4 regions of the Vibrio tubiashii ATCC 19109 genome follow, and region 1 is predicted to be linked to each of the others. Evidence: predicted binding sites of a transcription regulator. Region 1 holds the regulator's gene; each other region holds the start of a gene.
The links. Region 1 encodes CRP, which controls carbon source genes, mostly activating them, when cyclic AMP is high. Its sites were predicted from a motif close to TGTGANNNNNNTCACA; they were not measured.
Positions count from the first base shown of each region.

Region 2: a site for CRP is predicted at 3,663-3,678, ahead of cdd (cytidine deaminase). Genes of this name have one in related genera too.
Region 3: a site for CRP is predicted at 3,535-3,550, ahead of IX91_RS10365 (NupC/NupG family nucleoside CNT transporter). Genes of this name have one in related genera too.
Region 4: a site for CRP is predicted at 3,104-3,119, ahead of recB (exodeoxyribonuclease V subunit beta). Genes of this name have one in related genera too.

Region 1 is NZ_CP009354.1:230,169-235,831, forward strand. It holds gene astA (arginine N-succinyltransferase) at 1-54, shown strand, start outside; gene astD (succinylglutamate-semialdehyde dehydrogenase) at 90-1,547, shown strand; gene IX91_RS01055 (DUF1338 domain-containing protein) at 1,731-2,522, shown strand; gene crp (cAMP-activated global transcriptional regulator CRP) at 2,730-3,362, opposite strand; gene IX91_RS01065 (phosphoribulokinase) at 3,605-4,474, opposite strand; gene IX91_RS01070 (YheU family protein) at 4,563-4,775, opposite strand; gene IX91_RS01075 (hydrolase) at 4,816-5,663, opposite strand, start outside.
Region 2 is NZ_CP009354.1:1,473,714-1,479,376, forward strand. It holds gene purT (formate-dependent phosphoribosylglycinamide formyltransferase) at 1-1,086, opposite strand, end outside; gene IX91_RS06705 (HD-GYP domain-containing protein) at 1,366-2,571, shown strand; gene cdd (cytidine deaminase) at 2,619-3,506, opposite strand; gene IX91_RS06715 (CidB/LrgB family autolysis modulator) at 3,750-4,427, opposite strand; gene IX91_RS06720 (CidA/LrgA family protein) at 4,427-4,792, opposite strand; gene sbcB (exodeoxyribonuclease I) at 4,936-5,663, opposite strand, start outside.
Region 3 is NZ_CP009354.1:2,305,400-2,311,062, reverse strand. It holds gene minD (septum site-determining protein MinD) at 1-243, opposite strand, end outside; gene minC (septum site-determining protein MinC) at 262-924, opposite strand; gene IX91_RS10380 (YcgL domain-containing protein) at 1,086-1,373, shown strand; gene IX91_RS10375 (lytic murein transglycosylase) at 1,417-2,382, shown strand; gene IX91_RS10370 (LysR family transcriptional regulator) at 2,439-3,380, shown strand; gene IX91_RS10365 (NupC/NupG family nucleoside CNT transporter) at 3,609-4,808, shown strand; gene folD (bifunctional methylenetetrahydrofolate dehydrogenase/methenyltetrahydrofolate cyclohydrolase FolD) at 4,973-5,663, opposite strand, start outside.
Region 4 is NZ_CP009354.1:721,275-726,937, forward strand. It holds gene recC (exodeoxyribonuclease V subunit gamma) at 1-2,910, shown strand, start outside; gene recB (exodeoxyribonuclease V subunit beta) at 3,218-5,663, shown strand, end outside.

The DNA of each region.
Region 1 (5,663 bases):
GCTAATGCCCTCAAAGTTAACGAAGGCGAATTCGTTCGCATGTTGGCTCAATAGAGCTTTGTATTAAGGAAAATGTGAAGGAACAAGCTATGACACATTGGATTGCTGGCGAATGGGTTGCAGGTCAAGGTGAGTCGATGAACTCACAAAGCCCATACAACAACGAAGTTATCTGGCAGGGCGACAGCGCAACACCGCAGCAAGTTGAGCAAGCGGTGTCAGCGGCACGCAGTGCATTCGTTGGCTGGAAAAAACTAAGCTTTGCTGAGCGTGAAGCGATCGTTCTCGCTTTTGCTGAAAAGGTAAAAGAGAACAGCGAACAAATCGCAGAAATTATCGCTAAAGAAACCGGTAAGCCAATTTGGGAAACGCGTACTGAAGCTGCGGCAATGGCAGGTAAGATTGCAATTTCAATTCGAGCTTACCATGACCGCACCGGTGAAGCTCAACGTGAAGCAGCAGGGAACCAAATCGTCCTTCGTCATCGCCCATTAGGTGTCATGGCGGTGTTTGGCCCATATAACTTCCCTGGGCACCTACCAAACGGTCATATCGTTCCTGCGCTACTGGCAGGTAATACCGTGGTATTTAAGCCGTCAGAGCAAACACCGCTAACCGGTGAGTTTGCCATGAAACTGTGGGATCAAGTTGGTCTGCCGAAAGGGGTGATCAACCTAGTGCAAGGTGCTAAAGAAACCGGTATCGCACTGGCTGATTCTAAAGGCTTAGATGGCGTGCTATTCACAGGTAGCGCGAATACAGGTCATATCCTGCATAAGCAGTTTGCCGGCCAACCGGGTAAGATGCTCGCGCTAGAAATGGGTGGTAACAACCCAATGGTGATCTCTGAAAATTACGGAGAGTTGGACGCGACCGTCTACACCATCATTCAATCAGCGTTTATCAGCGCGGGTCAACGTTGTACTTGTGCTCGCCGTTTGTATGTTCCAGTTGGTGACAAAGGTGACTTACTGGTCAGCAAGCTAGTGGCAGCAACCAATAAGATTCGTGTCGATCAGCCATTTGCTGAGCCAGCACCATTTATGGGCCCTCAGATCTCTAAAGCGGCTGCTGATTTTATTCTTGCTGCTCAAGCAAATCTACAAAAGTTAGGTGGCGAGAGCTTAATTGAAGCTAAAGCCGGAGAAGCTGCATTTGTAACACCTGGCATTATTGATGTTACCGCGATTGCTGAGCTACCAGATGAAGAGTACTTCGGCCCACTACTACAAGTGGTGCGTTATCAAGGTCTAGAGAAAGCGGTTGAGTTAGCCAACGATACTCGCTTTGGTCTATCAGCAGGCTTAGTTTCTACTGACGATGGTGAGTGGGAATACTTTGTCGACCATATTCGTGCTGGCATCGTAAACCGCAATCGCCAGTTAACTGGTGCAAGTGGTGATGCGCCATTTGGTGGCCCGGGCGCGTCAGGTAACTTACGCCCAAGTGCTTACTACGCAGCAGATTACTGTGCTTACCCTATGGCTTCGATGGAAGGAGGAGAAACACTTCTTCCTGCAACGCTAAGCCCAGGTGTTGAACTATAAAAAACGATAAATTTTAGGGAATTCCCTTCTCGCCTCCCCGAGCCGGGAGGCTTTTGAAACGTCACAGGCTGAAGGCTATCTGATCAAACTTTCTGGACACATTTGGTTAGATGGCCTTTTTTATAATTAAACAGATAACAACTCATACTCCATTTACGTAAACCACCCCTACAAGGAGGCGTTATGACGCCAGATGTTTTATTCCAACAGTTATGGAATGACTATATTCAACGCTTATGTCCCTCTGCTGAACAAGTCCACCAACTTCTGCAAGAAGACGAAGCGCTGATCAATGACCACATTGCTCTGCGCACTTTCAATGTAGAACCTCTGGGCATTGCGACCCTTGCACAACCATTCTTAGACGTAGGCTACAAGCCATGCGGTGACTATGTGTTTGAAAGCAAAAAGCTTGTTGCCAAACATTATGAGCACCCGGACACAAAACAGCCAAAAGTGTTCATCAGTGAATTGAAGGTTGAAGAGTGTTCAGCCGAGCTACAAGCTATTGTCGCTAAGCTTGTCGAGCAATTGGACACCAGCAAGCTAAAAGGTCATGAGTTCTTGTATGGCGGTCGTTTGTGGGACATTAGCTTTGCTGACTTCCAGACGTTAGCTAAAGAAAGTGAGTACGCTTCTTGGCTGGCAGCGCATGGTTACGGCGCCAACCACTTTACTGTTAGCGTCAATCAGCTCAATGCATTTGAAGAAGTGAAAGGCGTCAATGACCACCTACGCGATTCCGGCTTTACCATCAATGAGTTTGGTGGCGAAGTGAAGGGGTCTCCTGATGTGCTGCTAGAGCAATCTTCAACGATGGCGGATAAAGTTGTGGTAACCTTCACCGAAGGTACAGAGATTATCCCTGGCGGTTTCTACGAGTTTGCTAAGCGCTACCCAATGAGCAACGGTGAACTTTATCCAGGATTTGTCGCAGCTTCTGCTGACAAGATCTTCGAGAGTACTAACGGCTAGGAAGAGCTGAGAACGGGCTGCGCCCTAGAGATGCGGGAACGCTGCGCTTCGAGAGAGTTTGATCTCGGATGTGGAAAGGTGTTCTAGAAGGACGAAGTCCGTTCCGTAGCACTGCGTTCCCGATTCTCGCATCCGATAATCCGATATAAACAAAAAGCCACCAATGTCTCCATTGGTGGCTTTTAAAATTTTAGCGGTTAATCGAAATTAACGAGTACCGTAAACCACGATAGTTTTACCGTGTGCAGAAATTAGGTTCTGCTCTTCTAGCATCTTTAAGATACGACCTACTGTCTCACGAGAACAGCCAACGATTTGACCGATTTCTTGACGAGTGATCTTAATCTGCATGCCATCTGGGTGAGTCATCGCATCTGGTTGCTTCGCTAGGTTTAGTAGCGTTTGAGCAATACGGCCAGTTACGTCTAGGAATGCTAGGTCACCTACTTTTTGGCTAGTCACTTGTAGGCGGCTTGCCATTTGCGCAGATAAGCGCATTAGGATGTCTGGGTTTACTTGGATAAGCTGACGGAATTTCTTAAATGAGATTTCCGCAACTTCACAAGGAGATTTAGCACGAACCCATGCTGTACGCTCTTGGTCTTCTTCGAATAGACCAAGTTCACCGATAAAGTCACCTTGGTTTAGGTAAGAAAGGATCATTTCCTTACCTTCTTCGTCTTTAATAAGAACCGCTACTGAACCTTTTACGATGTAGTACAAAGTTTCAGCTTTCTCGCCCGCGTGAATTAGCGTGCTTTTTGAAGGGTACTTATGAATATGACAATGTGAAAGAAACCACTCTAATGTTGGGTCGGTTTGAGGTTTACCTAGAACCATAATATCTCACTTCCTCTGCAGGGTACGCTTGCCGCTTTCCATATTTTAGCTAAGCCTTAATCAAGACCTACTAGGATAAGAGCACTTTACAAATGCTGCAAGCCAACTTGTGTTTCGGTAAGAAATAGTATCCTTTTTCGAAAACGATTTCTTGATTTTAATCGGGTACAACTGGGGTTTTAGTACGCAAAACTGTGCACATGATCACGGTATGAAAAGTAATCGTGTTCTAGCTGAGGGTATTAACCAATTTTGCCCGTTTCGATGAGCTGTTGAAGTATCGGTTTAACGATTAGCTCCATGGCAAAACTCATCTTACCGCCAGGGACAACAATCGTGTTATGACGCGACATAAATGCCCCATCAATCATTGCCAGTAGATATGGGTAATCTACGTTTTTAATGCCTCGTAATCGAATAACAACAAAACTCTCATCTAAACTCGGAATGCCTTTGGCGTTAAGCGGGTTAGATGTGTCGACGGTAGGGACACGCTGAAAGTTAATATGAGTACGAGAAAATTGGGGGGTAATGTAGTTCAGGTAGTCATCCATGGAGCGGACGATAGAGTCCATCACCGCTTCACGCGAGTGACCACGATCGCGGGTATCACGAACGAATTTCTGAATCCATTCAAGGTTCACGATAGGCACCATGCCAATCAGAAAATCAACATGCTGTGATACGTTAACCTCGCCATCGACAACACCGCCATGCAGACCTTCATAAAACAGGACGTCGGAGTTTTCTGGCAGATCTTGCCAAGGCGTAAAGGTGCCTGGCATTTGGTTGTATGGAACCGCTTCATCGAAAGTATGCAGGTAACGGCGGATTTGACCGACGCCTTCTTGACCGTACTTGCGGAAGAACTCTTCAAGTCCATTGAAGTCGTTCGCCTGAGGGCCAAAGTAACTGATATGGCGACCCTGCTCACGTGCCTTTCGGATTTCGACATCCATTTCAGGGCGCGTAAAGCGGTGGAAGCTATCGCCTTCAACCCAAGCGGGTTTGACGTCCATCATATTGAACATCTTGCGGAAAGCTTCAGAAGTCGTTGTGGTACCAGCTCCAGAGGAACCAGTGACCGCAATAATCGGGTGTTTTGCTGACATGACAAACCTTGTCGTAATCTAATCCTTTAAACGAAAACCACTATAGCACGCTTTAGTGGTCAGTCACTGTATGCGATGCGCTAAAGTACTAAAACTTTCGTTTGAGTTGAATATCGACGGTTTCGTGCAGTTCTGAGAAGACAACAACCGCTTCCCCTGATTCCAACTGGGTACGTATCTGGTCGATTTTGTTTTGCAGCGAGATCTCGACATCCCCGTAGTCAGTCCCTTCACGCAGGACAAATTCCCGAATGAGATTTTCTAGTGTTGCTGGCTCGATTTGTTGCCATGGAACGATCATAAATACCTCTTTATTTTATGATTTAGGCCAAGGTGATTGGCTACGCGGAGAGAGCCAAACTTTCATAGTATGCAGGTAGTGCCTCTTCGAGCCAAAACCTCGGTTTTAACGCACTGCCGGTAACAAAACCAACATGCCCACCTTGTTCAAACAGTCGGTAGTCAATGTTATCAGGCAAGACATATTTGGGAATCACAGCATCGGTCATGAACGGATCGTCTTTCGCATGTATGATCTGTGTGGGTAGAGTGATTTCTTTTAGGCGATGGATGCCCGAGCAGCGCTGATAATAGTCTTCTGCGTCCTTGAAACCATGCAGCGGGGCGGTGATTAGGTCGTCAAACTCGTACAGTTTAGTTACGCGTTTGATGTTTTGATAGCTCAAGCCAAGCTCTCCTTTCAGCAGTTGATGCTTTTGCAGTGCGCTTTTCTTCAGCGATGACAGGAGATAATTTTTATACAGCTTGGAAAAGCCTTGTTCGATGCGCTCAGAGCAGGCAGACAGGTCTAGTGGCGCAGACACTATGGTGGCGGCATCAATCAGAGGCTCTTGATTGTACTTGGCAAGGTAGTTGGCCAGCATATTGCCGCCAAGAGAAATTCCTACCGCGACTTTAGTTTGGTGTGGGAACAGCGAATCTAGATGTTCAAGGAAGAAACGGGCGTCTTCCACTTCACCTGAGTGATAGGCGCGAGCAAGTTTGTTGGGTTTACCGCTACAGCCACGAAAATGCATCATCACCGACAGCCAGCCTTGCTTTGCAAAAGCGTCCATTAAACCATTAGCATACGGGCTGTAGAAACATCCTTCCAAACCGTGGAACAAAACAAAAATCGGCTTGCTTTTGGCTGACTTGCCATTGATATCTTCACTCCAAGCGATATCGA
Region 2 (5,663 bases), 1.2 Mb from region 1:
ACGGCGGCGTCCATCAATATCGGGTTTGCCGAATAATCGTAGCTGAGTTTGTGGCGCAGCTAACGCATCGCCTAGGCCTTCGAAGCGAATATCGCTAGATGTTCCTTGCCCTAAGATAACGGCTGAGGCTGCAGGGCCATACTGAGTAATCCCAGCGATTGGCATACCTGCAAATGCGCGAACGTGCAGAGCGAACTCAGAACTATCTTGTGACATCAGAGTAACTAGGCCAGTATCGTGCGGACGAGGTGAGACTTCGTTAAAGATAACCGTGTCGCCTTTGACAAACAGCTCAACTCCAAAGATGCCGTAACCGCCAAGTGCGTTAACAACTTTACCCGCAGCGTCTTGGGCAGCGGCTAGCGCGATGTCTGTCATGGTTTGTGGCTGCCAAGATTCACGGTAGTCGCCATCCTCCTGACGGTGGCCGATTGGCGCGCAAAAATGAACGCCATCAACAGCGCGAACAGTGAGCAAGGTGATCTCGTAATCGAAATCAATAAACCCTTCTACAATAACGCGACCTGCTCCAGTACGTCCGCCTTCTTGTGCATAGTTCCAAGCTTTATCAATATCTTCAGCGCTTTTAATTACACTTTGGCCTTTACCTGAAGAACTCATGACCGGTTTACATACACAAGGCACACCAACCGCTTCTACTGAGGCAACAAACTCTTCATAGCTGTCTGCAAAGCGATAAGGGGAAGTGGTTAAGCTTAGCTCTTCTGCGGCTAAGCGACGGATCCCTTCACGGTTCATTGTTAGCTTTGTTGCTTTCGCGGTTGGCACGACGTTCAAGCCTTGGGCTTCTAATTCTACTAACGTATCGGTCGCGATGGCTTCAATTTCAGGGACGACATAATCAGGCTGTTCTTTTTCGATGATTGCCTGTAGCGCGTCTCCATCAAGCATATCTAATGTATAGCTGCGATGGGCAACCTGCATCGCTGGTGCATTTTCGTAACGATCGCATGCGATCACTTCAAGACCAAGGCGTTGGCATTCGATGGCGACTTCTTTACCGAGTTCACCTGAGCCAAGAAGCAGAACGCGAGTTGCATGATTTGCTGTTGCAGTACCGAACATAATTAACCCTAAAATGTAAGAGGAATAGAAGGTTTTGCGAGCATGATACTCATTGGAAAAAGAAAAGCAAACGTTTGCTTTGTGGTGTTTGGTGAATTTTAGTGGTGGAGTACTGCGAGACAAGAGCGATGAAAATTACGATTTCGATAATTCTCTACTTTATTACCGCTTTTTGGGTGTTTATTGAGCAATTGCAATCACTTATTACGTAAATACTCAGCATTAGAGTTATAATCACTAACAATAATCAACTCTAATAAGAATACGGCTACTAACTTAATGCAGTTCGACCCAGAAAAATCCATAAAAATACCAATCGGTACGCTGACCGTTGGCATGTTTGTGACTGCAATTGAAGACAGTAAACGCGTCAATCTCGCCAATGCGGGGCGTGTACCGTCCGAACAAGCAGTCAAACAGCTTGTTAAAAATGGAGTTAAATTTGCTTGGGTAGACAAGGAGTTGTCAGTAAAAGGGAGTGTTTTTAAACCCGTTAAGGTTGTGGAAGAAACTGAATCGCCACAAGAAGCATCAACGCCAGTGAAGCGGAAAAAGGTGAGCCGCTTTTCACAGCAAAAGAAAGCGCAGAAAATCATCAAAGAAGCGAAGGGGCTGGCTAACAGGATTCTGACGCAAACTTTTGAAGGTAAGCCAATCCATGTCTCTGAATTGGATGATCTCGCAGACGACATGATCGAGTCCGTGTTGCTTGACTCAGATGCATTGCATTGTGTGTCTGCGCTGCGTAATAAAGATGAATACTTACTTGAACACTCAGTCAACGTTGCGACTCTGCTCGTGACCTTTGGTAAACATCTTGGCCTGCCGAAAGAGACGCTAAAACAAATGGCGATTGGGGGCATTATTCACGATGTTGGCAAAATTAAGGTTGATGATAAAGTTCTGCACAAACCTGCTCGGTTAACACCCGAAGAGTTCGAGCATATGAAGCTTCATCAGGTTTACGCGAAAGAGATCATCACTACGGTTACAGGTTTGAGTGATGTTAGCCGCGATGTTTGTTTGATGCATCATGAAAAACTCGATGGGAACGGCTATCCAGCGGGGCTAAAAGGGGATGAAATCCCTCTACACGGTCGTATGAGCTGTATTGTTGATATCTATGATGCGTTGACTGCCGATCGCTGTTACAAGCAAGGCATGAGCCCAGCAGAAGCGTTTAAAATACTCTTGAGCTTAACACCGAATCATTTAGACAAAGAGTTGGTGTACAAATTCATCAACTGTATTGGCGTTTTCCCTGTCGGGGCTTTGGTCGAGTTGAGTGATGGACGTGTAGGTATTATTTGGACTTCGAACTCCCACGAGCCGCTAAAGCCAGAAATCAAATGTTTCTATTCGCGTAAGTATCATCGTTTTGTCGATGTAAGTTTTGTCGATATGAAAACAACCAAACTAACGATTAAAAAGGCTATAGCCCCTAGTCAGTTAGAAGTCGACCCCAAACTGTTTTTCGATGTTTAACCCCGAATTGATACAAGAAAAGGCGCTAATTTAGCGCCTTTCTCAGTTTAAAGTTCCAAGTAAGTGATTGGAATATCAGGGTTTAGTGCTTCTAGCGTCGCTTGCGTGTTTGCTAGATGGCTGATAGTACCGTCTTCTACTTCTACCAAGGCCGCAGAATCAATACTTTCGAGCTCCTTACGGTCTAACAGTAACTGGATCAACGCAACCTGAAGTGGCGGTAGGCTTGGGTTAAATGCAGCGTTTTCTGCATATGCGCCTTGATATACTTTGCCATCTTTGGTCTTAATCGCGACACCACTTAAGTTATGTGTGTAAGGGGCATGGCTTCGATTTAAGGCAGCGACAGCCAGTTGTAGTAGCTCATCTTGCTCTTGTGTCTGTTTTCCATGGTCAACAGAGGTCATCAATGCTGATTCGATGCCAAGATCTGAAGGGCCAAACGACTCTGGTAAGTAGTAATGAAGTGGCTGACCTTCACGTTTAGGCAGTTGGATCTTAAGCTCGTTAGCGGTTGAAAGTTCATTCATAAACTGACGGCAGTGACCACAAGGGCTGTAGTTGATCGTGATGTCAGCAACGCCTTGTTCACCCTTCATCCATGCATGGCTGATTGCTGATTGCTCTGCGTGAACGGTTTGCCCTAGTTGAACGCCGTCAAACTCGACATTCGCGCCGAAGTACAGTTTGCCAGATAGGCCGCGAACAATTGCACCCACATAAAACTTTGAAAGCGGAGCATAGGAATAAGCGGCTGCAAATGGAAGTAGCAATACTCGTAGTTCCGCGTCTTCAAGACCTGAAATAGCGAGGAGTTGCTCAAATTGCTCTGAAGAAATCGTCGCGTCAAAATCGTCAGCAAGAAGAATAGGAGATAAGAAATCTGCTACGTTTTGTGGCACTTCAGATAGCGCCTGTTCAATGCGGCTTCTCATAGTGAGTCCTTTAATAAACATCGTTGATATCTTTGAGTTTAGAGCCAGATACTGGTGTGTAAACTCCGATATTGGTATTACATTTTATGTAAAGATGAGAATTATTCGGCGATCAAGATCACAAAATATATTGTAACGATATTGTCTGTTGCATTATTTGAGTGATGTCACACATGATAACGATTACAGGCGAGAAATTAGTGATATGCGTCGAGCCGCTAGTTGCAGCTCGACATCAATTACTTACGCTGACAACCAGACTGCCAAGGTAAAGAAAGAAGGTGCTAGGATTGAGGTGATAACACCGCACACAACAAGTGCTAGAGAGCTAAAGGCCGCATCTTGACCATCTTTCTCAGCGCAGGTTGCTGTTCCCAGCGCGTGGGAAACCGTCCCCATCGTGAGCCCTTTGGCAATAGGGTGAGTGATGTTCAGTAAGTTATAAATCGGATAAGCCATAATCGCACCGAACAGGCCAACGATTAAAACTAGTATCGCGGCGATGGCGGGCTCACCACCAAGGTGACTAGAAACCTCCATCGCAATCGGTGTGGTCACTGATTTACCCAATAGGCTCGCTATAAGGGAAATATCTGCCTTTAAGTAAACGGCAATCATACTAGCGGTAAACATAGACATGATACTACCCACACCACACGCCAACATGATGATGCGCCAATTGGCTCGGATCTGTGGCAATTGCTCGTATAGAGGATAAGCTAGCGCGACTACAGCTGGTTGTAATAGGTAGTTGATCCACTGATTGTCGGCGTAATAAGTTTCAAACGGTATTTTCAGGTAAGTCAGCAGCGGTATGAGTACTGCTAGGCTCACCAATAAAGGGTTCATAAACGGGCTTTTTACTTTTTGGCATAGCCAACGAGCGGCAAAGAAAACAAGAATAGTGACAAGTAACCACATTACTTTTGTCCTCCTTTAAGCATGCGATCGAGCATTAAACCCAGAACGACCAATACGATCAGAGTACCACCCACAGCACTCGCTAAAATCGGTAAGGCATTAGCGATTAACATATCGAAATGCTCCATCAAGCCAACGCTGATAGGAACAAAAAGTAGCACCATGTAGCGAATAAAGAGAGAGGCACCGGGTTTAACCCAGTCTGAAGGCACGAGTCCGCTTGCAAGCAAACCAAATAAAATCAGCATACCAATGATGCTGCCAGGGATAGAGATACCTAATAAGTGTTGAATATTAGTGCCCGCAATAAGGCACAAAAATATCAGCCCCATAGATACAACGTATTGAAGCAAAGTTTTCGCCATGGTGTAGAGTCGTCCAACTGCAGAACCTCCAGAGTGCTGAAGGCTCGAATTATTCATATGCCAACCCTGATTTTGAATAGGAATGGTAGGGATTAGCTAGGTTGTAGGGTGCAGGACTTGGTTACTAATGTTAATTTTGACTACTAGGATACTCGCTTTTGTACGTATTGGTAGATAGATTTTAAAATAGCGATTTTCTTTTGGTCACTCTCATGTTCGTGAACTAAGTTTTCCAAATTTAACATGTAGTCTTCAATACGACTTTCGAAGTAGTCACGACAGTGCGTCGCCCATCGCTGTTGTTCTGACTCATCGAGCGTCCACGGGAAGTTTCGCGCGCGGTAACGGAACAGCAGTGGCGCAATGCGGTCATCACTAAATGAAATATCAAGCGCAGATAAATTGTTTGGGTCAGTTTCACGAATGATGTTCATCGCCGCTTTATCTGCCGGAGAGAAGAAACCATCGTAGAGCATGCTATCGACGTCATTGCTCTTTTCATATTCCCGCTCTATGCCATAAACACCAATCAGCTTTTCACGAACCTCAGGGTGCTTGCGGAGCAGGGCGAGATTCTCTAAGCATTTTTCACGGTCAATGCCAATTTTCTCTGCGTTTTCAGCAGTGAGTGTTTTGGCTGGAGCAAGAATAGGGCACTTATTGAGGTGGATAAGCTTAACAGGGACTGGAAGCTCGTCAGGTGCAAGGTCAGATCGCTTAGTATACAGTCGCTCATTAAGCTGCTTTGTATCCAAATCCAATAGGGCTTGCGGGTCTTTCGCCAAATCGACACAAATGACCGCATTCTGATTAGTCGGGTGCCAAGCAACAGGAACAACCCAGCTAGTGTAGTTACACTCTTTGCCCAACA
Region 3 (5,663 bases), 1.2 Mb from region 1:
CTCTGTGCGCTTGTCTTTGATCATCGCTTGGTTCAATGTCGCTTCGCCGTTGATTACGTTGACGAAGTCGTAAACCACGCGGCGTTCACAGCCCATGATAAGATCTAGGTTACGCAAACCAATATCGAAATCGATAACTGCCGTTTTCTTTCCTTTTACAGCAAGGCCTGAAGCGATTGCGGCGCTTGAAGTGGTTTTACCCACACCACCTTTACCTGAAGTGACAACAATAACGCGTGCCATTATGTGTTCCTTATAAGATTAAATCGTTAACAACTCGAACTTAAGTGAGTCGTTTTGCAAGCTGAACATAACTTTTTGCTGCCAGAACTCGTCGGCGAACTGCTCAGTGAGCCAGTAGTGTCCTGCGATCGACATAAGTTCGGCATTGAGCTTATTGCAGATTATGACTGCGCCAGTGTTTCCACTCGCCCCTGCTATCGCGCGGCCGCGTAGAGTACCGTGGATATGAATAGATCCATCTGCAATGACCTCAGCTCCCTCGCTAACATGATTGAGTACCACAAGATCGCTGTCCTTGGCATATATCTGCTGCCCAGAACGCACCGGAGTACGAATGATTTTGGTTGGTGCCATTTTCGCAGGAGCTTGAGCTGGCGATTTACTTGCCGACATCACGGCAAACTTTGCTTCAGAAGCTAAGTTTTGTGTTCGCTTGTCTTTGCATCCTGTGACGCCTACCGGAATCATACCAGCTTGGGAAATACCTTCTTTCAGTCTCATAAAGTCAATGTCACCATCGACTTTTGAAATATTGATGACAACAGGTGCATGAGCAAAAAATGCCGGCGCTTGTTCTACCTTTTCTTGTAGGAAATGAATAGTTTTATCAATATTGTTGTCAGAAAGGTGCAAAACTGACAAAGTAAAGCTGCTGCCTTTTAGGTCTGGGGTCTGTGACATCTTTTACTTACAACCTCTTAAGGGCGTTGCCTGAGACTAGGGGTGTCATGTTATATTCCCAGAATAAGCACAGCAAGTTATCTTGCGCTCAATTGAGTGTTTTGCTTGAAAAAATAGCGAAACATTGACGTTCCAACGATTAAACGGACAAAAGGCTTCCAATGCTTTGTGCAATTTACAAAAGTTCTAAAAAAGAAGGCGCTTACTTATATATCCCGAAAAAGGATGATTTTTCACAAGTTCCTGACACTTTAATGCAGATGTTTGGCAAACCTATTATGGTTATGGTGGTCAAAATGGAAGGGCGCACACTGGCACAAGTTGATGTCGAGAAAGTAAAACAGTCTTTAATAGATGATGGCTTTTTCTTGCAGTTGCCACCGCCACCAAAAAACCTACTCGATGAATATAAAGAGCAAAAACAAGCTCGTCAGCAATCTGAAGAGTAAATAATAATTAGATTGTTGGTTTCTATTGCTCAAGGAGGGCAATGTGAAAAAACTACTGTCAGTCGTTCTAGGATTAACACTCTCTACCTCTATTTATGCGAATGAGGTCAGTTTTGAGCAATATGTTGAAGGCTTAAAACAAGAAGCTCGAACCAATGGTATTTCGGAGCAAATTATCAATCAGGCTTTTGACAATGTGACTCATAAGCCTCGTGCTGTAAAAGCGGATAAGAACCAACCGGAAAAGAAGTTAACACTGGATGAGTACATTCCTCGTGCAGTCCCTGATTGGAAGGTAAAACAAGCGAAAGCGCTATACAAAGAGCACTATGCTGAGTTAAGCCGAATTGGTGAAGAATACGGTGTACAGCCACGTTTTATTGTAGCGCTTTGGGGAGTTGAGAGTAACTTTGGTAAGTTCACTGGTAACTACCCAGTGATCGATGCACTATCGACGCTCGCTTACGACGGTCGCCGAGAAGCCTTTTTCCGCAAAGAAACCATGGCCGCGCTGCAAATCTTGCAAGAAGGACATATCTCAGTCGGCGACTTTAAAGGCTCTTGGGCCGGGGCGATGGGGCAATGTCAGTTTATGCCAAGCTCGTTCCTTTCTTATGCTGCTGACGGAAGCGGTGATGGTAAGAAAGACATTTGGAATACAGAAGCGGATGTATTTGCTTCAGCCGCTAATTATCTGAGTCAATCTGGTTGGAATGACAAGTTCACTTGGGGACGTCAGGTTAAGCTACCGCAAGGTTTTGACATGGACCTAGAAGGCCGTGTTGAAGGTAAAGAGAAAACCCTAGCGGAATGGAATCAACTTGGCATCACTAGATACGATGGCAGTTCACTGCCACAAGTGGATGTGGATGCATGGTTGACCGCGCCAGACAATGCCAACGGGCGAGTCTATCTGGTTTACAACAACTACAATGTACTGATGAAGTGGAATCGCTCTTACTACTTCGCTTTAGCTGTCAGTCATCTCGCTGATAGAATTACGTTGTAGACAAACAATTTAATCAAAAGGAGCTCTCTTGAGCTCCTTTTTCTTTTGGAGATCCTGTGCTTTCAGAACGTGCTGCGCAAATGGTAGTGTTTGCCGCTTTGCTCAAACATAAGAATTTTACCTTGGCTGCTAAAAGCTTAGGTGTCTCGGTATCTCATGTGAGTAAGCAATTAGCTCAGCTTGAATCATCGCTGGGTGTAAAGCTTGTACAACGTACCACGCGAAGCTTTACGCCTACCGAGGCTGGGCAAAAATTTTATAAACATTGTGCTCAGTTGGTTTCGATAGTTGGGGAGGCTCAGCTAGAGGTTGAAAGCCAGCGTGATGAGGTAGCAGGGCTAGTGAAAATTGGTTTGTCGCAATCTTTTGGTACTTTGCACATCATTCCTGCAATTGATGAACTGCGCCAGCAATATCCTAATCTTCAGGTTGAAGTGCATTTGTTCGACTACAAAGTAGATATGCTAGAAGAGGGGTTGGATCTGTGGATTACCAACAATGAACATCTTCCAGAAGGCTATGTGGCTCAGCGCTTAGCGGACTCGCAGTTTGTTGTGGCAGCCTCTCCTGATTATTTAGTTAAGCATCAAACCCCAAGTCACCCAAGTGAACTGACGGAGCATAATTGCCTGATTTATCGAAGCTGGGAAAGGGATTATACACGATGGTCATTTAGCAGCCCTCAAGAACAGTTGAGTATTAAAGTCTCTGGGAATTATTCGGTCGACTTAGCAGAAGCGGTACGTGATGCCGCGGTTGCAGGGTGGGGCATCGCTTATCTAGCGACTTATCTTATTGGTGATGAGTTTAAAACCGGGCAACTTATCCAGCTGTTTCCCGATTGGAACGCTTCGCAGAGCATGCCATTTTACGCAGTCTATCCAAGTCGTCGTTTCTTACCTAAGAAGACGGTAGCCGTGATCGATTTTATAAAGCAGAAAATTGGCAACCCGTGCCATTGGGATAAGAAACTAGCGCCCTATATTCAAAGGCCCTGACTGCGGCATCTTGGCAAGAATACTTTTTCGTACTCCATAAACATAATTTCCATTTGGAAAATATAGTAATAAGCAAACGTTTATATGCTTAACTATCAATGAGTTATCTGTGTGGTGGTTTTTTAAGCTATGCAGAATACATCCAGTTAACAACTGTGACTTGCATCTCATTTTTAGATGGCTAGACTCCGACGCCATTCTTGTTCCCCCTTCTGTCGGATTCATGTTATGAACTCAATTCTTGGTGTTGTAGCCATTCTATTTACCGCTTGGCTGCTCTCTACAAATAGAAAGAAAATTAATTTTAGAACAGTATCGCTCGCGTTTGCATTGCAAATTACCTTTGCGCTATTGGTGTTGTACGTACCAGCAGGCAAAGAAGCGCTGAACAGCGTGACAGGCGCCGTCTCCAACCTTATTAACTATGGTCAAGAAGGTATCGCTTTCTTGTTTGGCGGCTTGGCAACAGGTGGCTTTACGTTTGCAATCAACGTTCTTGGCATCATCATCTTTTTCTCGGCGCTGATTTCTGGCTTGTACCACATTGGGCTTATGCCAAAAGTGATCAACCTCATTGGTGGTGGGCTGCAAAAGCTATTGGGTATTGGTCGTGCTGAGTCTTTGTCTGCAACAGCAAACATTTTTGTCGGCATGATTGAAGCACCGCTAGTGGTAAAACCGTACTTAAAACAGATGACGGACTCGCAGTTTTTCGCTGTTATGTGTGGTGGTCTTGCTTCCGTCGCTGGTGGCACCTTAGTTGGTTACGCGTCGCTAGGTGTGGATCTCAACTACCTGATTGCCGCGGCGTTTATGTCGGCTCCGGCAGGTTTACTGATGGCAAAGATCTTAGTACCTGAAACGGAAACCATCAGCCCAAGCACTGAGCTTGATAATGCCGAGATGCCGAAAGCGACCAACGTCGTTGAAGCCATGGCTGACGGCGCAATGTCTGGTTTACGCATTGCCGTCGCTGTTGGCGCAACCTTACTTGCCTTTATCAGTGTGATAGCGATGCTTAACGGCATGCTAGGGTGGGTTGGCAGTCTAGTTGGAGTAGAGCTGAGTTTTGAGCTAATCCTTGGCTACCTGTTCGCGCCAGTGGCGTGGCTACTCGGCATTCCTTGGAATGAAGCAATCACTGCAGGTTCGTTAATCGGTAATAAAATTGTTGTGAACGAGTTTGTCGCCTTTATCCAATTAATGGATGTCAAAGCACAACTAAGTGAGCACTCACAAGCTATCGTAACCTTTGCACTGTGCGGCTTTGCTAACATCTCAACTATGGCTATGCTCATCGGTGGCTTAGGAAGCCTAGTGCCTGAAAAGCGTCCATTCATTTCCAAATACGGCTTCCGCGCCATTGCGGCAGGTGTCATGGCAAACCTAATGAGCGCATCAATTGCTGGTGTGATTCTTAGCCTTTAAGAGGCGAGGGCGGACTTCGTCCTTCGGGAACGGGCTTCGCCCTATGGAAAACTAGACGGGACTTATTAACCACAGCGGAACAACTTTAGTTATCCAGTTACCCAAAACAAAAAGGGCAGATATCACTCGATATCTGCCCTTTGATTATTTATGGCGTCTTAGTACTACTTCTTAGTATGAAACTGCTCACAAGCAAGCATGGTGTTCTCAATTAGGCTTGCTACCGTCATTGGTCCCACACCGCCTGGTACTGGGGTAATAAAGCTTGCGCGCTCTTTTGCGTTGTCATAATCAACATCACCAACTAGCTTGCCTGAATCTAAGCGGTTAATACCCACATCGACCACTACTGCACCTTCTTTGATCCAATTGCCAGGAATAAAGTTTGGTTTACCTACTGCAACCACAACTAAGTCAGCTTGGCGAACATGACCTTCTAAGTCTTTAGTGAATCGGTGACAGGTTGTGGTCGTGCAGCCTGCCAATAGTAGCTCAAGCGTCATAGGGCGGCCGACAATGTTTGACGCACCTACAACAACCGCATGCATACCACGTAGGTTGATGTTGTAGCGCTCTAGTAGAGTGATAATGCCTTTAGGCGTACAAGAGCGGAGTTTAGGAATACGTTGAGCCAAACGACCTACGTTGTATGGGTGGAAACCATCGACGTCTTTTTCAGGGTGAATACGCTCAAGGACATGTGTCGCATCAATACCAGCAGGAAGCGGTAGCTGAACAAGAATCCCGTCGATCTCAGCGTCACCGTTTAGCTCATCAATAAGAGCCAGTAGCTCTTCTTCTGTCGTCGTTGCAGGAAGGTCAAAAGATTTTGAGACAAAGCCAACTTCTTCACAT
Region 4 (5,663 bases), 490 kb from region 1:
TATCATCGCGCCAACTTGTACGAACACTTTATCGATACCTTAGAAAACTTTCAGGGCAGTTTTGAACACTTGCCTCAGCGCTTGTTTGTGTTCGGAATTACCTCACTGCCGCCACGTTATATGGATGCGCTTAAAGCCATAGGTGAGCATATTGATGTCCACCTGATGTTTACCAACCCTTGTCGTTACTACTGGGGTGAGGTTCGAGACAGAAAGTTCTTAGCGCGTTTAGCGGCAAAACACCGTAAACATGTGGTGTGGAATCAAGACCACTCAGAGCAACAGGGCGAGAGTGAGCAACTAAAAGGCTCGATTGAAGATAACGTACTTGATGAGCTGCATACCGATGCGGTGGGGAATAGCTTACTCGCTTCAATGGGTAAGTTGGGACGCGACAACATGTATCTTCTATCGCAGCTAGAATCACACGAGATTGAAGCTTTTGTTGATGTTGAGCGAGATTCATTGCTCCATCAACTTCAAGCAGACATTCTCAATCTTGAAGAGCATCAAGATGATCATCAGTTAGAAACCAGCTCGCATAAGCAAGTGGTGCAATTAGGCGATAAGTCCCTCACGCTGCACGCTTGCCATAGCCCGATGCGTGAAGTGGAAGTCTTACATGATCAGCTATTGGCGATGTTCGATGCCGATCCAAGTTTAAAGCCACGCGATATTATTGTCATGGTGGCGGACATCAATGCCTACAGCCCAGCCATTCAAGCCGTGTTTGGCAACGCTCCCGGTGAGCGATTTATCCCTTACTCTATTTCTGACCGTACCGCCGACCAAGAAAGCCCAATCCTTAATGCATTTATGCAGCTGGTTAATCTGCCAAACACCCGCTGTTTAGCGTCTGAGTTACTCGAACTGCTTGAAACTCCGGCGATTTTAGCTCGGTTCGGCTTAACGGAAGATGAGTTTATTTTAGCTAAACAGTGGGTCGAAGAGTCGGGTATTCGCTGGGGATTGAATGCGACCACAGGACAAGAGTTTGATTTACCTGAGACAGCGCAAAATACTTGGCAGTTTGGTATTGAGCGCATGTTGCTTGGCTATGCCATGCCAGAATCAGCAGGGCTGTTTGAATCAAGGTCAGGGGCGCTTTCACCTTACAATGAAGTGCAAGGAATGGGTGCGGAGTTAGCGGGCAAGCTGGCGCACTTTATTGAGACGATCAGCGATTACCGACACAAACTGGTACAAACTCAATCAATTGATAGTTGGCGCGAAATACTAACCTTGCTGCTGGATGATTTCTTTAGTGTTGAACTCGAAGGTGAAGCTGCGCTCAAATCGATTCGTGACACCTTGGCCAACTTAAAAGAGCAACTGACGGACGCTGCCTTCGAGCAGTCATTATCTCCGGCGATTATTACCACCTATTTGAACAACAAGCTGTCGGGGACGCGGATCAGCCAGCGCTTCCTTGCTGGGCAAGTGAACTTCTGTACCTTGATGCCGATGCGCTCTATTCCATTTAGAACGGTGTGCTTACTGGGTATGAATGATGGGGTCTATCCACGTTCTATGCCGCCAGAGGGCTTCGATCTGATGAATGGGCGAACCAAACCAGGGGATCGCTCTCGCCGAGATGATGACAGATACCTATTCTTAGAGGCTATGCTGTCTGCGCAGCAAACGCTATACATCAGCTATGTTGGCCGCTCAATCCAAGATAACACCGAGCGTGTGCCATCGGTGCTGGTTTCTGAGCTGATGGAGTATTGCCATCAAAACTACCGCCTAGATGGAGATGAGGTGTTAGCGAGTGATGAGTCTGGAGAAAAACTGCTATCAGAACTTATCACTCACCACTCTATGGTGCCGTTTAGTGCTACCGCGTTTGTCGGTGAGCATCCAAGTTATGCTAAAGAGTGGTTACCTGCGGTGAACAGATTAGGTCAGGTAAGCGGTGAGTTTAATCGACAACTGCAAGATTACTTACTCGATGCGACCTACCCGTTAGAGCTAGATCTGGTTGAGTTGCAACGCTTCTGGCGTTTGCCGGTGCAATACTTTTTCAATCGCCGCTTAAAAGTGATGTTTGAGCCACCGCTACCGGTTATGGAAGATGACGAGCCCTTTGTACTTAATGGATTAGAAAGCTATCAAATGCGCGACAGTTTATTGGATAGCTTACTCAAACAGCAGCTTTCTGGTGGTCAAGATAGCAAGGGTGTGATTGAAAGCTTTGTTAAGCAGCAACGGGCGCAAGGGAGATTACCGGTTGGCGCATTTGGTGATATCGAGTTTGAAACTAACCGAGTTCAGGCGCAGGAGCTGGTGGAAAAACTGACTTTCTTATGTGGCAGCGAAGCTAATGACCTCGAAGTAAAGCTGACTTTTGATATCTTAGGCGAGGATAAAAAGGTCAACCTAACTGGCTGGCTGACACAGTATTATCAGTCGGGCTTAATTCGTTTTCGCAGCGGTAAGATTCGCTCACAAGACTACTTGTCTGCTTGGATAGACCACCTAGCGATGTCGGCGATGGGCATTAGTAAGCGCACCCATATGATTGGTTATGATCGCAAGGAAGGGGTTGTTCATCTTATCTACCCTGAAATTGCAGATGCCAGCTACGCTCATAGCTTGTTAGCTGAGCTGGTTCGTTTGTTCTACCAAGGTATGACCGAACCCTTGTGCTATTTCCCGAGAACCGCATTAGCGGGTGTTGAAGCGGGATTCAGTCGTGGGAACTGGGTGGATGATGAAGAGAAATCACTCAAGAAAATGGCCGATACATTTAACGATAGTTTTATGGCAGCAGGTGAAGGCAATAACCCTTACATCTCGCGTATTTGGCCAAATTGGAACGACAACTTAGCCGCGCAGGCACGCACCATCACAACATTGGTACTGCAAACTCCTCGACTAGAGGCAAAGAGCAGTGAAGACGCGCAATAGATCAGCTTAGTGGAAAACAGGTTGAAGGAAAGTAGGTGGCCGCCAGTAAATCATTATAGTGTAGGGCGTTCGCTGTACGGCCACAGGTCAGAGGGACCATTATTCTGTCGGTTTGTTGCAACTTGGCTGCTTAGACAAGCTTAGAGTTGCTCAACACATGGCGCGCATAGTAGCGGTTAGGTAACGAGCCTGCCGTGAGAAGGATCTCATAAAGTCCCAAGTTTTTAGGGATTTATATTAATAACAATCGTTTTTAAGTCTGGATCACATTTGGATCTCGGGTTTTCATAAAAAGGGCAAATATTTTATGACAGCAACGTCAATGGTTACTCCGCTTAATGCCATGACTTTTCCCTTGCACGGTGCACGATTAATTGAGGCATCGGCGGGTACGGGTAAAACCTTTACTATCGCTGGCTTATACCTGAGATTGCTTCTCGGTCACGGTACATCCGAGACCAAACATCAGGTGCCGTTGACTGTCGACCAGATTTTAGTGGTGACATTTACTGAAGCGGCAACTGCAGAGCTTAGAGACCGAATCCGCGCTCGTATTCATGATGCTCGTCTTGCCTTTGCCCGAGGTAAAAGTAGCGATCCTGTGATTGAGCCTTTACTTGATGAGTTCAGTGACCACAAACAAGCCGCGGAGATCCTTTTGCAAGCAGAAAGGCAAATGGATGAAGCCGCGGTCTATACCATCCACGGCTTTTGCCAACGCATGTTAACCCAAAATGCATTTGAATCAGGCAGTCGCTTTAACAACGAATTTGTGACCGATGAGAGTCACCTTAAAGCGCAGATTGTTGCCGATTACTGGCGACGTAATTTCTATCCTTTGCCGCTTAATTTGGCAGGAGAGGTGCGTCGAATCTGGAATGCCCCCTCTGATTTACTACGCGATGTGACTAACTATCTGACTGGTGCACCACTGAGCCTGTCTGTTGCTGCGATGAGTGGCAGTTTAGCGGACTTACACCAACAAAATCTAAAGCGTATCGATGAATTGAAATTGCTATGGCGAGAGCATCAGGATGACTTTTTCGCCCTGATTAGTGACTCTGATGTCAACAAACGCAGTTACACCAAAAAGTCTTTACCGACTTGGCTCGAAGCGGTCAATGTGTGGGCGGCAACAGAAACGACGGGCTATGACTATCCAGACAAACTGGAGAAGTTTGCCCAGAATACCTTGGTTGAGAAAACGCCGAAAGGCACCGCGCCGCAGCACCTTGTTTTTGAAGCGATCGATGCTTTCCTTGCTGCGCCAATTAGTCTCAAAGCGCCTATTCTTGCCCATGCGATTGAACATTGTCGCGAGATGTTGGCAAAAGCCAAACAGCAGAAACAGTGGCTCTCTTTTGATGACTTGCTGACCAATCTCTCTGCTGCTATTGATGGTGATGAATCAGAGCTACTTGCAGAGCGGATTCGAACTCTCTATCCGGTCGCTATGATTGATGAGTTCCAAGATACCGATCCCCTTCAATACAGCATTTTTAGCCGTATCTATTTGAACAACCCTGAATGTGGTTTGTTCATGATCGGTGATCCCAAACAGGCAATCTACGGCTTCCGTGGCGCAGATATATTTACTTACATCAAAGCGCGTAATCAGGTTTCGTCGCACTTCACTCTAGGTACTAACTGGCGTTCTAGCGCAGATATGGTCAGTGCGGTAAACCAGATTTTTGAGTTGCCTTCGAGCCCGTTTATTTACGATAAAGATATTCCATTCTTGCCTGTCGACTCTAGCCCCAACGCGGATAAACGCGTTTGGACTATCGGTGGTCAAAAGCAACCCGCGCTCACTTATTGGCTGCAAGATGCGGACGAGAAGCCATTACCAAAAGGTGAGTACCTAGAGGCGATGTCTAAGGCGACCGCGGATCAAATCCAAACCATTCTCACTGCGGCGCAAAACGAGCAAGCTTTCTTTAAAGATGGTAAAGGAGAGCATACGATTCAGGCGGGAGATATTGCAGTACTGGTTCGAACCGGTAATGAAGGTCGTATGGTGAAAGATACGCTAGCCAAACAAGGTATTGCGAGTGTTTATCTATCAAACCGAGACAGCGTGTTTACCTCGCTTGTCGCCCAAGATATTCAGCGTCTATTGCAAGCGGTACTGACGCCTGAAAATGATCGCGCCTTACGAGCAAGCTTGGCTTCTGAAATGTTTGCTCTCGATGCAGGTAGTTTAGATAAGCTCAACAACGATGAAAATGAGTGGGAAAACGCAATCAATGAGTTTAAAGAGTACCGTAAACTCTGGACTCAGCGAGGTGTGCTCCCTATGTTGCGCAGTGTGATGAGCAAGCGACATATTGCTGAGCGCTTATTAGAAGAAGAAGGTGGAGAGCGTGCACTGACGGATTTGATGCACATCGGTGAGCTGTTACAGCAAGCAAGTCAGGAACTCGATAGTGACCATGGTTTACTACGTTGGTTGGCTCAAGCGATCAGTGATGCACAAAATGGTTTAGGTGGCAGCGAAGACCAAATTCAGCGCTTGGAATCAGAGCGTAATTTGGTGCAAATCGTAACAATCCACAAATCAAAAGGTCTGGAATATGATCTAGTGTTCTTGCCTTTCGTTCTCAGCTATCGCGAGGCTAGCGAAGCAAAATACTATGATGAGCAACAAGACAAAACCATTTTAGATATTACTGGGCAAGATGCTTCTTTAGCGCAAGCTGATAAAGAGCGCCTTGCTGAAGATTTACGTCTAATCTACGTAGCGCTTACCCGTG